2 regions of the Spirosoma flavus genome follow, and region 2 is predicted to be linked to the other one. Evidence: riboswitches for the same ligand, from Rfam matches in the RefSeq annotation. Region 2 holds a riboswitch; the other holds the start of a gene.
What was found. A riboswitch is a leader RNA that binds a small molecule or an ion and turns the genes downstream of it on or off. The one in region 2 is predicted to bind S-adenosylmethionine.
Positions count from the first base shown of each region.

Region 1: it holds a riboswitch for S-adenosylmethionine, as region 2 does, so the genes downstream of both, metH (methionine synthase) here and ACYVF1_RS17775 (O-acetylhomoserine aminocarboxypropyltransferase/cysteine synthase family protein) in region 2, are expected to answer to the same signal.

Region 1 covers NZ_BAAGZL010000006.1:81,902-88,902, reverse strand. The annotation lists gene ACYVF1_RS25805 (carbamoyltransferase family protein) at 1-840, shown strand, start outside; gene ACYVF1_RS25800 (SGNH/GDSL hydrolase family protein) at 869-2,020, shown strand; gene ACYVF1_RS25795 (DUF5989 family protein) at 2,037-2,186, shown strand; gene ACYVF1_RS25790 (SxtJ family membrane protein) at 2,190-2,552, shown strand; SAM riboswitch class I at 2,624-2,793, shown strand; gene metH (methionine synthase) at 2,896-6,681, shown strand; gene ACYVF1_RS25780 (fasciclin domain-containing protein) at 6,759-7,001, opposite strand, start outside.
Region 2 covers NZ_BAAGZL010000003.1:269,064-276,064, reverse strand. The annotation lists gene ACYVF1_RS17795 (class I SAM-dependent methyltransferase) at 1-256, shown strand, start outside; gene ACYVF1_RS17790 (family 43 glycosylhydrolase) at 325-1,329, shown strand; gene ACYVF1_RS17785 (glycosyltransferase family 87 protein) at 1,465-2,655, shown strand; gene ACYVF1_RS17780 (DciA family protein) at 2,648-2,974, opposite strand; SAM riboswitch class I at 3,153-3,257, shown strand; gene ACYVF1_RS17775 (O-acetylhomoserine aminocarboxypropyltransferase/cysteine synthase family protein) at 3,480-4,769, shown strand; gene ACYVF1_RS17770 (homoserine O-acetyltransferase family protein) at 4,844-5,908, shown strand; gene ACYVF1_RS17765 (lipase family protein) at 5,923-7,001, opposite strand, start outside.

The DNA.
Region 1 (7,001 bases), on a different contig from region 2:
GCCGGTGATGCGGGTGGGGCCCTGGGTGCTGCTTTAGCGGCTTACCACATTTATTTTGGCAAAGAGCGCGAAGTAACGAAAGAGCGTGATGCCATGCGGGGTTCGTATCTGGGGCCGACTTTCTCCGATCTGGACGTTGAACTGATGGCCGTTAAATACAAAGCCGTTTCGACACATTACGATAATTTCGGTGAACTAGCCAAAGAAGCAGCGCGCTTATTGGCTGAAGGTAACGTAGTGGGCTGGGTGCAGGGACGTATGGAGTTTGGTCCACGCGCGCTGGGCGGACGTAGCATTCTGGGCGATCCACGTAACGCCGAAATGCAGAAAAAGCTGAACCTGAAAATCAAATATCGGGAGTCGTTCCGACCGTTCGCACCATCGGTGCTGGCCGAAGACTGCGCAGAATATTTCGATTATAATGGCATCTCGCCGTATATGCTGTTGGTGCATCCGGTAGCCCAAAGCCGACGGACACCCGTCCCGGCTGATTATGCCAGCTTCCCACTACGTGAAAAGTTGTATTATCAGCGTTCTGATCTGCCGTCAATCACGCACATCGATTATTCGGCTCGTATTCAGACGGTTCATAAAGATACCAACCCACGTTATTATGACCTGATCAGTGCGTTTAAAGACCTAACGGGTTATGGCGTTATTGTAAATACCAGTTTCAACGTGCGGGGCGAACCGATTGTGTCGACGCCCGACGACGCGTATCGCTGCTTCATGCGTACCGAAATGGATTACCTGGTTGTGGGTAACTACATATTCGACAAACGCAAACAGCCAGCGTGGCAGGATACCGACAACTGGAAAGAAGAATTTGTATTAGACTAACCGTCACGGCGCTGACGAATCAATTTTAATGGGTTCAAAACTCGTTTCTAGTATAGTTCGCTTAGTATTACTTGGGTTTCTGGCCTTCATTCTGTTCTACGGCGATCATTTTGGGGTTAGTTTCGACTATCCGCACAAGGGTCTATTCGACAATGTTTACGTCCGGCTAGCAAAAGCCGCTATGCTCTTGCTGCTGGTGGTAGAGATGCTACGTATCTACTATTACGGCATTGTCAAAAATCCTAAACCACCGAAGCTGATCGGTAACGTAGTGACCCTGCTCGTGCCGCTGATTGTCCTGCTGGTTTTCATCGAAATAGGCTTCATGTTTGTTTCGCAGAGTCAGGAAGGGGGCATTACGTTAGCCTCGAAAATCTGGTTTGAACGTTACTGGCCACCCATGGTCGGTGACTATCGCGACGACGTAAAAACGGATACGGTTGGGAAAAAGAAAGTCTTGATTGTGGGTGATTCGTTCACGGCAGGGCATGGCCTGAAACGCGCTGAAGAACGTTACAGTAACGTAGTGGCTCAGAAGTTAGGCACGCAGCAGTACGTTACGTATAATCTGGGTATTTCGGGCTCCGACACCCGCGACGAATTTGCTCGTCTAACCAAATTTGGCGTGAAACCCGACGTACTTGTTCTGCAATACTTCCCGAACGATATCGAGAAAGTTGCACGTGATCATGGTTTGGTTCCAGACGCTTTCCGTCCCTTTTCAGATATACCACGGGCTTTTCAGTCGTTGTTTATCAAATCGTATCTGTTGAATTACCTATACTGGCAATTCCCGCATGGTAATTTTTCGCCGTTCGATGTGTACGCCCGGAAAGCGTACGGTACACCTGCTATCATCAATGACCATTTGAGCGATCTTAACCAATTTATAACGTATGCAAAACTACATAATGCTCAACTTTATGTGGTTTTATTTCCATTTTCGCATAATTTAGAGAAGACAACTGAGTATGTTAAGCCAGTTGTTCAGTTTTTCCAGCAGAATAATGTGCCGGTCCTGGAAGTTGGTAAACTCATTGGCGACATTGAACCAAACGATCGCGTAGTGGGCCGCAATGATGGTCATGCCAGCGCCGTTGTCAATCAGCGAGTAGGCGACGCACTTTTCCAACTGATGCAAACAAGCAAGGGTCTTACCCAAACAACAAGTAGCAAATAATAAACTTTATTTAACCATGGAATTTTTACAAGACATTTTCAAATTTCTCCAACAACGCAAGAAATGGTGGTTGGCCCCAATGATTATCTTATTGTTACTCATTGGCGTTCTGATTGTTATTGGTGGCGGTTCGGCTGTTGCGCCTTTCATTTATACGTTGTTCTAGAGCATGGATGTTACTGAAAAAGTAAAAGCCCAGTTAGTAATCGTAACGGGCTTAGTTGTACTGTATTTCATATTTAAGTCGCCCTGGTGGCTTTACGCGGCTGGCGCTGTCGGCGTGTTGAGTTTGGCGGTTCCAGTAGTAGGCGACCTGATTGTAAAAGCCTGGTTTAAGCTAGCCGAGATTCTGGGAAATATCAACGGAAAAATTATCCTATCGGTCATGTTTTTCGTGTTTTTGTTTCCAATAGCGCTTCTGTATCGTATGTCAAGCAAAAATCCGCTAGCCATTAAACGGACGCAGGATGCTTCGTTTTATAATGAACGAAACCACCTGTATACCAAGGAAGATCTGGAACAGAGCTGGTAAGCTCCCCTGATTTGTATTATTGTAGGGCACGCTACTTGTCAGCGTGCCCTATTTTTATGTATTTTTGTGAAAGCTTATCCCGAAAGACGGAGGGAACGGACCCGATGATGTCTTGGCAACCCTTTCAAACGAGAACGTAGCAAGCAGCTAATTACCAATTACCTAACCCGTTACTACGTAGCTTCTCATTGAAAATTGGTGCCAATTTCCTCCCGGCTTAACTGGCCGGGGCAGATAAGTAGGCTTGTTTCTATCTGCCTTTCGCTGCTAAGCTTCCGTTTGTTTGGACTTTTTTAAGGATGTTGGTTGTTAGTCGTCTAACAATCGCGCTAGATAACTGCCATTGAAAACAATACACGAACTTCTACACGAACGTATCCTCGTCCTCGATGGCGCAATGGGTACCATGATTCAACGGTATAATCTGACGGAAGCTGATTATCGGGGAGAGCGTTTCCGTGACTGGCCGCATGACCTGAAGGGTAACAATGATCTGCTTTCCCTGACAAAACCTGACATTATTCAGGCCATCCACAAACAATATCTGGACGCTGGTTCGGATATTATTGAAACCAATACGTTCAGTGGTACGACCATCGCCATGGCCGATTATCACATGGAAGAACTGGCCTACGAACTAAATTTCGAGTCAGCGCGAATTGCCAAAGAAGTTGCGGTTGACGTAACGCGTCAGAATCCGGATAAGCCACGGTTTGTAGCTGGAGCGATGGGACCGACCAACCGCACGGCTTCGCTCTCGCCCGATGTGAATAATCCAGCCTATCGCGCTGTTACGTTCGATGAATTGGTAGATGCCTATTATGAGCAGGTTAGCGGATTAGTGGAAGGAGGGTCGGATCTGCTTCTGGTTGAAACCATTTTCGATACGCTCAACGCGAAAGCGGCCATGTTTGCTATCGATAAGTATTTCAACCACAATCCCCAGCGTCCGCCCTTACCCGTTATGATCTCGGGTACTATTACGGACGCCAGTGGACGGACGCTTTCGGGGCAGACTACAGAAGCGTTTCTGTATTCAGTATCGCACTTGCCGCTGTTAAGCGTTGGCCTGAACTGTGCGCTTGGTGCCGAACTGATGCGCCCGTATGTACAGACGTTAGCCAAAGAATCGCCGTTTTTTACATCAGCATATCCAAACGCGGGCTTGCCGAACGAATTTGGTGAATACGATCAAACGCCGGAAATGATGGCGTTACAGATCGAAGATTTCATAAAAAGTAACTTCGTTAATATTGTAGGTGGCTGCTGTGGTTCTACACCTGATCATATCCAGGCCATTGCCAACGTAGCGGAAAAATACCCGCCACGGCAGTTGCCCGAACCTGAGCCTTATCAGAAACTCAGCGGACTTGAACCGCTGAAAGTGACGGAGCAAACTAATTTTTTGAACATTGGCGAACGTACCAACGTAACGGGCTCAAAGAAATTTGCCCGACTTATAAAAGAAGGTAATTACGACGAAGCCTTGAGCATTGCGCGTGGGCAGGTAGAAGGCGGAGCGCAGGTAATCGACATAAACATGGACGAAGGCATGCTCGATTCAGTCGAAGCTATGACTACGTTCCTGAACCTGATTGCGTCTGAACCTGACATTGCCCGTGTGCCCATTATGGTCGATTCGTCGAAATGGGAGGTGATTGAAGCTGGTCTGAAATGCGTTCAAGGGAAAGCTATTGTTAACTCTATTTCGCTGAAAGAAGGGGAGGAAGCATTCATCGAGCGCGCCAAATTGATCAAACGATATGGGGCCGCAAGCGTCGTAATGGCGTTTGACGAAACCGGCCAGGCTGACTCGTATGAACGACGTATCGAAATCTGCGAACGGGCTTATCGCATTCTGGTCGACAAAGTTGATTTTGCACCACAGGACATCATTTTCGATCCCAATATTCTGACCGTTGCGACCGGTATCGAAGAGCATAACAATTACGCCGTCGACTTCATCAACGCTACGCGCTGGATCAAAGAAAACCTTCCGTTAGCCAAGGTGAGCGGGGGGGTATCGAACATTTCGTTCAGTTTCCGCGGAAACGACGTAGTACGCGAGGCCATGCACTCCGCTTTTTTATACCACGCCATTCGCGCCGGTATGGACATGGGTATCGTCAACGCCGGGCAATTAGAAGTATACGATAATATTCCAAAAGATCTGCTGGAGCGTTGCGAGGACGTATTACTAAACCGTCGTCCCGATGCTACCGAACGATTGGTTGATTTTGCCGAAACGGTGAAGGCGAAAGGCAAAGCGATTGTGCAGGACGAAAGCTGGCGAAACGAGCCTGTTCACGAACGGCTAAAGCATGCCTTAGTGAAAGGTATTACTGATTACATTGATCAGGACGTAGAAGAGATTCGTCAGCAGGTAGCGCGGCCCCTGCACGTCATTGAAGGCCCCTTGATGGACGGCATGAACGTAGTGGGTGATCTGTTTGGTGCCGGTAAAATGTTTTTGCCACAGGTTGTAAAATCGGCGCGGGTGATGAAAAAAGCAGTTGCTTATCTGACCCCATTCATCGAAGCGGAGAAATCAGGCGAAGGGTCATCATCCGCAGGAAAAATTTTGCTGGCTACGGTTAAAGGTGACGTACACGACATTGGGAAAAACATCGTGGGTGTTGTGCTGGGCTGCAATAATTACGAGATCATTGATCTTGGCGTAATGGTGCCGACACAGAAAATCTTGGATGCTGCCCGTGAACATAATGTCGATATTATTGGCCTGAGCGGTTTGATTACCCCTTCGCTGGACGAAATGGTTGGTGTGGCCAAAGAGATGCAGCGTCAAGGCTTTACGTTACCACTGCTGATCGGGGGAGCCACTACGTCGCGGATGCACACTGCCGTCAAGATCGATCCGCATTATGCTGGTCCAGTGATTCACGTACTAGATGCGAGCCGGAGTGTTCCGGTGGCTGGTCGATTGACCAGTGAGCAAATGGCTACTCGTGAGACTATTTTCACGGAAATCAAAGCAGAGTACAGCAAACTTCGGGATGATCACGCCCGGCGCCGGCAGGACAAAGCTACGCTGACCATTGACAAAGCACGCGAAAACCGCACATCTATTAACTGGAAAGATTTCGAACCAACGAAGCCAACTTTCCTCGGTAATCGTTATTTTGAGGATTATGATATTGCCGAACTGGCCAAATATATCGACTGGACACCCTTTTTCCAGACCTGGCAGTTACACGGAAAGTATCCTGCCATTTTTGAAGATGCAACGGTAGGTAAAGAAGCTCGTCAATTGTTCGATGATGCTAACCAACTATTGCAGGAAATCATTAATGGTAAGTTGTTAAAAGCCAAAGCCGTAGTTGGTTTCTTTCCGGCTAATTCGGCCGATGACGACGTATTACTGCACGATTATGATGAGCAGATTCGTGATATTCCTTGCGAACGGCACGGCTCACACCGGCATATCGAATACAAAATCAGCCGGGCGCAGTCGCAGGCTTCGGTTAATTCGGTTGGCGAGTTGGTTTACGATACAAAAACGGTGTTACATTTTCTTCGTCAACAGAATCAGAAAGCACCAGGATTACCTAATTTCTGCCTGTCAGACTTTATCGCTCCACTAGAAAGCGGTCGCGAAGATTACATTGGCGGTTTTGCCGTAACAGCTGGTATTGGTATTGAAGCGCTGCTGGAAAAATACGAGCGCGACCATGATGATTACAATAGCATCATGGTGAAAGCCATTGCCGACCGCTTGGCCGAAGCATTTGCGGAGCGTATGCACGAGCGCGTACGTACCGAATTCTGGCCATATGCAACGAATGAAACGTTCACTAACGATCAACTTATCAAGGAAGAGTATCAGGGAATTCGACCAGCGCCGGGTTACCCGGCTTGTCCCGATCACACCGAAAAGGAGACGTTGTTCAATTTGCTGGATGCGAATAAGATCGGCATCGAACTCACAGAAAGCTTTGCCATGTATCCGGCTTCATCAGTGAGCGGATTCTATTTCTCGCATCCCGAATCGAAATATTTTGCGGTCGGTAAAATCAACAAAGATCAGGTTAACGATTACGCCCAGCGGAAAGATATGTCGGTAGAGGACGTAGAAAAGTGGCTTGCTCCAGTATTGAACTATGATGCGTAGGTTCAATGGATTTAGTATAAACATAAAGGCCCGCCGAAGCTTCGGCGGGCCTTTATGTTTATACTAAGTTGAGCCAATTACGGCATCAACACTGTGTCGATTACGTGAATCACGCCGTTTGATTGAAATACGTCGGCAATTGTAACGGTCGACATACCACCTTTAGCATCGGTCAACATAATTTTGTTGCCTTTCTGCGTGGCTGTTAACGTACCACCCGATGCCGTTTTTAGCGTAGCTTTACCGCTCCCGTCTTTAATGGCTTTCATCAAATCTTCGGCACTCATACGGCCCGGTACTACGTGGTAGGTGAGAATACC
Region 2 (7,001 bases):
CGGGAGCAGTATTGCCGGCGATATAATGGGTATTGTGACACGGTCAATACGCCAAGGTGAGCTTTTCTCCATGATGAAATTGCTGGTCGAACTGCGATTTTCAGCCTACCATGAGATTCGCAAAGCAAACGGTTTTTTAGTGCTACCAGAATTGCAATGGCTGGCACTTGCCAAGCGGGTAGGGTTAAATGCTCACTTCATTAAGTCGCCTATTACGTTGCAAAAAGAACGTAAGAGTCTGCTGATAGAGTTTTGAGCGAGGGATAATATCATAGTATGTTTGTGATCTTATCCTGACATAGCTGCCTACTTTTACCCTACTTTATGCGCGTCAACAAATTCCGGTTTTTTTTAGCGCTTGGCCTGCTTCACGCTGGTTTCACTACGTTCGTGATGGCGCAACAACGTCCGGCTATGTATTTCGCCGACACTACGTATCGTAAAGGGGGATACGCCAAAGACCCACACGTAGTCTGGTTCGGTGGGCGATATTTGCTTTATTATTCAGTGCCGACGGGTAAAGATTCGACTGGAGCGGACCGGTGGGGGATAGGCATTGCGGAAAGCCGCGATTTAACGAATTGGCAGAAAGTGACCGAAATACCACCCGTTGCTACGTATGAGCGAAAAGGCTTTTGTGCGCCGGGGGCATTGATTCGGGATGGGAAAGTGCATCTATTTTACCAGACATACGGAAATGGTAAAAACGACGCTATCTGCCATGCCGTTTCCACAGATGGTATTCATTTTAACCGAAATCCGACTAATCCAATATTTCATCCGGCAATTAGTGAGTGGTCGTGCGGACGAGCCATTGACGCCGAAGTTTTCTATTTCAAAAACCAATATTTCCTGTATTTCGCTACCCGCGATCCGACGTATAAAATTCAACAGTTGGGCGTGGCAGTGGCTCCGGCTACAACCAGTTTTAATCGCGAAGATTGGAAACAAACGGCCACAAATGGTCCCTTGTTGAAGCCAGAATATCCTTGGGAAGGAGAGTGTATCGAAGCGCCTTCCATTATTCAGCGCGGCAACGAGCTGGTTATGTTTTATGCCGGTGCTTACAACAACTGGCCCCAGCAGATTGGGGTGGCACGTAGCAGCGACGGTCTACATTGGGAGCGCATCCAAACTGAGCCATTTCTGAAAAATGGCCAGCCGGGAAGCTGGAACAGCAGTGAGTCGGGGCATCCGCATATCTTCAAAACGCCGACGGGCAAAACCTATCTGTTCTTCCAGGGCAACAACGATAAAGGCAAAACCTGGTTTCTTTCCAATCGCGAAGTAATGTGGGAGAAGGCGAAACCAGTAATGAATGCTAAATGATACGTCATCAGGTTGTTACGTAGCATTCGGAGCAACGTAGCAGCAAATTAATTACGTATTAATTCATTTCCAGGGCGCAGGCTGTAGTTTTGTAGGTGCTAACCTTTCGGTAACAGAGGGTAGCGGCTCAACGCGATGAAGCAGTTTTTCCAGCATCCTTTCTTCTTTAGTAAACGTAACATCGTCATCATCTGGACCTTATTAGGAATCCTGACAGGTGTAAAGCAGTATTATCTGGGTGAGCCCGGCTCGTTCATCAATAATTTTCTCCTGTTTATCAATAGTTTCAAGCACCTGATAGCGCACCAGAACCTGTTTCTGGAATACCCATCTGAAACGTTCGATTCTTACCATTACGGCCCCATTTTCGCTCTGCTAATTGCGCCATTTTATTGGTTGCCTACGTTGCTGAGCGTTACGTTATGGAATGTTTTTAACTCGCTGTTTCTTCTATACGCCATTTATGAACTACCTCTGACCAACCGGCAACGGGCTGTGGTGAGTTGGCTGGTGCTTAATTCATCGTACACCTGCCTGCTGAATACGCAGTTCCATCACATTTGCGCGGGAATGATAATGTTGTCGTATACGCAATTGCATAAACGTCAGGAAGTTTCGGCTGCCGCGAACGTAGCACTGGGTACACTTATCAAATTGTATGGAATCGTTGGGCTGGCTTTTTTCCCGTTTGCGCAGAACAAAATTCGCTACGTTGTTGGAGGAATAGTATCGACGGTTGTGTTCGTTACGTTACCGATGCTGTTTGTTGGGTTCGATTATACTGTACAATGTTACCATGACTGGTACGAATCGTTGTCCTACAAAAATCAGTTGAATGTGAGTCTGGAAAATACCCGGACGGATGTCTGTGTTATGGGAATGTTCCGACGGTTATTCCACGACGGTACGTTATCCAACCTCTACTTTATTATTCCCGGACTACTGGTCTTTGCGACAGCTTACCTGAAAACCAATCTGTTCCAAAATGTTCGTTTTCAATTGAGCATTCTGGCATCCACCCTATTGTTTCTGAATCTAGCCAGTACTGGTTTCGAATCGCCTACGTTTATCATCAGTTTTACCGGCGTAGCAATCTGGTACGTAGTGTCGGCCAAAACGAAGCTGGATAATTTATTACTCGCTTTTGCGCTGCTGATTTCCAGCTTTTCTCCGACCGATATTTTTCCGGCCTACATCCGCGATCACTACGTCAATCAGTACGCATTAATGGTGCTGCCCCTTCTGTTCGTCTGGTTACGGCTACACTGGAGTATCTGGACTGGAATGCCAGAAGAGCATGTTCCTGAAGGTGAGTTGATTAGATAAATACTACGTCGTCGATGACCTCGCTTCCCATGTCTTTATTGATCAACTGAATCAATTTCTGCTTGGCGTTGACCAGTTCGTTACGTAGCGGAGCCGACGAAATGTCGATGTGGAGTTTGCGATCCCGAACGTAGAGCCGATTGGTACGTGAGGCAATGGCGGGGCCCATCATGCGCCCCCAGAAGGCTTCGAGGTAAGTTTCGTTGAAGCGTGCCTGGAGCTGATAGGCTTTGAGCAGCTGACCGATGGCATCCTTCAAGGTGGTGGTCCCTGCCACGCGGGTGGCATTTTCGCGGTTATATCGGTAAGTCTGGTTCATTACGGGGGCGTCTTATGACAAAAATAAACAATCCTTCAACTCGGTAAGTAGCTGTTTCGTTTTAATTCTGAAAAAATTCGTAAGCGGATAGAAAAAGCATCCGACGTTTGGAATCCCACCGTTTGGCTCGTATACTTGCGCCATCAAGTCAATTCTTACGCGTTTTTCAACGCGAATTGATTTATAAAGAAGCGGGGAGAGATCAGGCTCTGCGAACCGCTGGCAACCTACCACACGGCAAGGTGCTAACTCCTGCCTAAAACCATTTTAGGAACTATAAATCGCAATTTACATGCTCCATATCCGATGCTGTATGCCCCTGAGGGCTAGCTAATTACGCCTGATTTTGCCGCCAGAACCGGGAGGGTTTTGCGTGTGCCTACTGAGCTGTAGAGTTGTGTGGTTATACCGTTGTAAAGTTCAAAACCTGGTAGCCAATTCAATATTAGCAATGCTTTACAGCTCTCCAATTTTATAACCCTATAACTATTCAACTACAATAACCATGTCCGAACTTCATTTTGATACACTCCAGCTTCATGCTGGCCAGGAACCCGACACGGCGACAAACTCCCGAGCCGTTCCCATTTATCAAACAACGTCTTACGTTTTCAACGACTCGGCGCACGGAGCTGATCTGTTTGCACTGCGGGCATTTGGCAATATTTACACCCGCATCATGAACCCGACGTCCGATGTGTTCGAGAAGCGCATTGCCGCCCTCGAAGGTGGCGTAGCGGCTCTGGCGGTGGCTTCCGGGCAGGCGGCTCAGTTTATTGCCCTAAATAATATTTTGTCGGTAGGCGACAACTTTGTGTCGACCTCGTTTCTCTACGGCGGTACGTATAATCAGTTCAAGGTTTCGTTCAAGCGGCTGGGTATCGACGTTCGGTTTGCCGATGGTGATAAGCCTGAAGCGTTCGCCAAACTGATTGATGAGAAAACCAAAGCCATTTATCTCGAAACCATTGGTAACCCAGGTTTTAACATTCCTGATTTCGATGCGATTGCTGCCCTGGCGAAGGAACATGATATCCCGCTGATTGTGGATAATACGTTTGGTGCAGGTGGTTATCTGTTCCGCCCCATCGAACATGGTGCGGCTGTGGTGGTCGAGTCGGCAACGAAATGGATTGGTGGACATGGTACCAGCATTGGGGGTGTTATTGTCGATAGCGGAAACTATAACTGGGGCAACGGCAAGTTTCCGCAGTTTAGCGAGCCATCGGAAGGGTATCACGGCATGGTTTTCAGTAGTGTGTTTGGTGTAGGTGGTCCTTTTGGAAATATCCAGTTTATCATTCGGGCGCGGGTAGAGGGCTTGCGTGACTATGGCCCGGCTATTAGTCCGTTCAACTCGTTCCTGTTGCTGCAAGGGCTCGAAACCCTGTCGCTGCGCGTAGAACGCACCGTGCAGAATGCGCTGGCACTGGCCCAATGGCTTGAACAGCACGAGCAGGTTGAGTTCGTGAATTATCCGGGACTGGACAGCAGCCCGTACCACGAACTGGCTAAAAAATACCTGAAACGGGGTTTTGGTGGCGTCTTTTCGTTTAAAGTGAAAGGTGATGCTGATACGTTCGTCAACAGCCTGAAACTGATAAGCCATCTGGCTAACGTAGGCGATTCCAAAACCCTAATTATTCACCCGGCAGCTACTACGCACCAGCAGTTAAGCGAGCAGGAGCAGGCCAGTGCCGGGGTAGAAGCGGGTGTGCTACGTATATCAGCTGGTATCGAATACATTGAAGATATTAAAGCCGATCTGGCGCAGGCATTTGCCCAGATTGCATAAGCGGTAACTATATACTATTTGTTTCAGGTATCTGGCTAGAAGTCAGGTACCTGAGACAGAAAATCGTTTTTTCGTTGGACGTTCAATACTTCGATTACAAATATTCGTTTCCGCTTGAATCGGGCGGGAGTCTGCCGGGGTTTCGGCTGGCCTACACTACGCGTGGTACGTTGTCGCAAACGCCTGACCAATCGAACGTAGTATGGGTATGTCATGCCTTGACAGGTAATGCCGACGCGGGCGACTGGTGGGGCGGTATGGTAGGCGCGGGCAAATATTTTGACCCGGCCAGAGATTTTATTGTCTGCGTGAACGTACTGGGTTCCTGCTACGGATCGACGGGACCGTTATCGGTAAACCCGGCAAACGGGCAAACCTACTTCCACGATTTTCCCACCATTACCATCCGCGACATGGTAAACGCGATGGATCTGCTACGTCAGGAGTTGGGTATCGAAAAAATTCAGACTTGTATTGGTGGTTCCGTAGGTGGCGAACAGGCCATGGAGTGGGCCATTCTGCAGCCTTCGCTCATCCAGAACCTGATATTGATCGCCGTTAGTGCTGTGGCTTCGCCCTGGTGTATTGCCTTCAACGAAGCGCAGCGGATGGCCATAGAAGCCGATCCGACTTGGGCTGAACGACGTAACGACGCCGGACGTAACGGTATGAAAGCCGCTCGAGCGATGGCTATGATTTCGTACCGCAACTATGATACGTATGGCTTCACTCAGGCTCTCGATAATAACGAACAGCTGGATGATTACAAAGCGGCTGGTTACCAACGCTATCAGGGTGATAAACTAGCCGACCGTTTCAATGCGTTTACGTACTGGACGCTTTCGAAAGTGATGGATTCGCACAATGTCGGGCGAAATCGGGGGAGTATTCTGAACGCGTTATCGCAAATTAAAGCCCGGGCACTGGTTGTAGGTATCCGGTCTGACCTGCTTTTCCCGCCCTCCGAACAGCAGTTTCTGGCTCGCCATATTCCTGACGCGGCTTACGAAGAAATTGATTCGCTTTACGGTCACGATGGTTTCTTAATTGAATTCCGTCCTTTAACCAACATTATTCGTAAGTGGATGGCCAGCGCTGAAACCACAAACCGCCCGGTAAAAGCTTCGACTAATCAGTAAACGTAGCAGTCGCATTAATCCGGCAGTTTCTCCGCCAAGTATAAATAGGGTGTGTGAAAATGGTGGGTAAAAATTTTATCCTTGCTGTTAGGATATTTAGTGAAATACGTACTGTCGGTCTGTAAAACAATCGTTGTCCCCGTCCGGACGTAGTGGTTGCTGTTGTAATACGCCGGTGCTACGTAGCCATTCAGGTTTTTTTTAACCGTATTTGACGCCACCTTACCAAGATATTTCTGATAATTTTTCTGGGCTTTAAGGGCCGGTTTGCTCAAACTGTTGTAAACGTGTCTTAAAGCGATACGTGTCAGCAGCTTTTGTTTTTTGATAAGTGCAGGTGCTCCCGCAAATGGGTTTGTAGGATTGAAATCGTTTACCGTCTGAACCGTGAGCGGTACTTCAGGAACCCAATCGGCAGCATTTACTACGTTGTAAGCCCAGCCATTTTGGGTCATGGCTTCGTAGGCATAAGCGAAATACAGATTTCCGGGCTTGGGGCCTGCGCTGCAATACGTTTTGAACCGAATGTCGGGAGGTATTCGAGAGTGAGATTGCAGATTTTTCAGATGCGCCGTCAGCAGATAAGCGATAGCCCCACCCTGACTGTGCCCCAGAATAATTATATCTTTTGTGCCTGCCTTGTAGGTAGAATCCAGTTTAGGAAGTATGTCTTTTGTCAGAAAAGCCGTACTGATCAGCCAGCCTACATGTACAGCGGCCTGCGGATTAGAAGCCAGTTCATATTGAAAACGCTCGGTATCACTTAACTGCAATTCTCCTTTGGCGGGCACCATTGCAGCATAAAAATTTGCCAGCCAGCTAACGCTGTTAGCCGTAGTTCCGCGAAGGCTAATTACGGCTACACCCTGATTATTCGTCCATAAATCCCAGCGATTGTCAAGTCCAACGATAGCCGAACGATAAACCGGTTTGAAAAACTGCGGAGTCGGAAACGCGCTGACGTAAGCTGAATCGCCAAAGCGGGCCGATACTTTAAGCATTTCAATGTACTCAGCTTTGTCGAAACCTGGTTTTAGTTTCTGAGCGAAGAGTATGTTGGGCAATACAAGAAAAATAAGTAGTGCTACCGGAG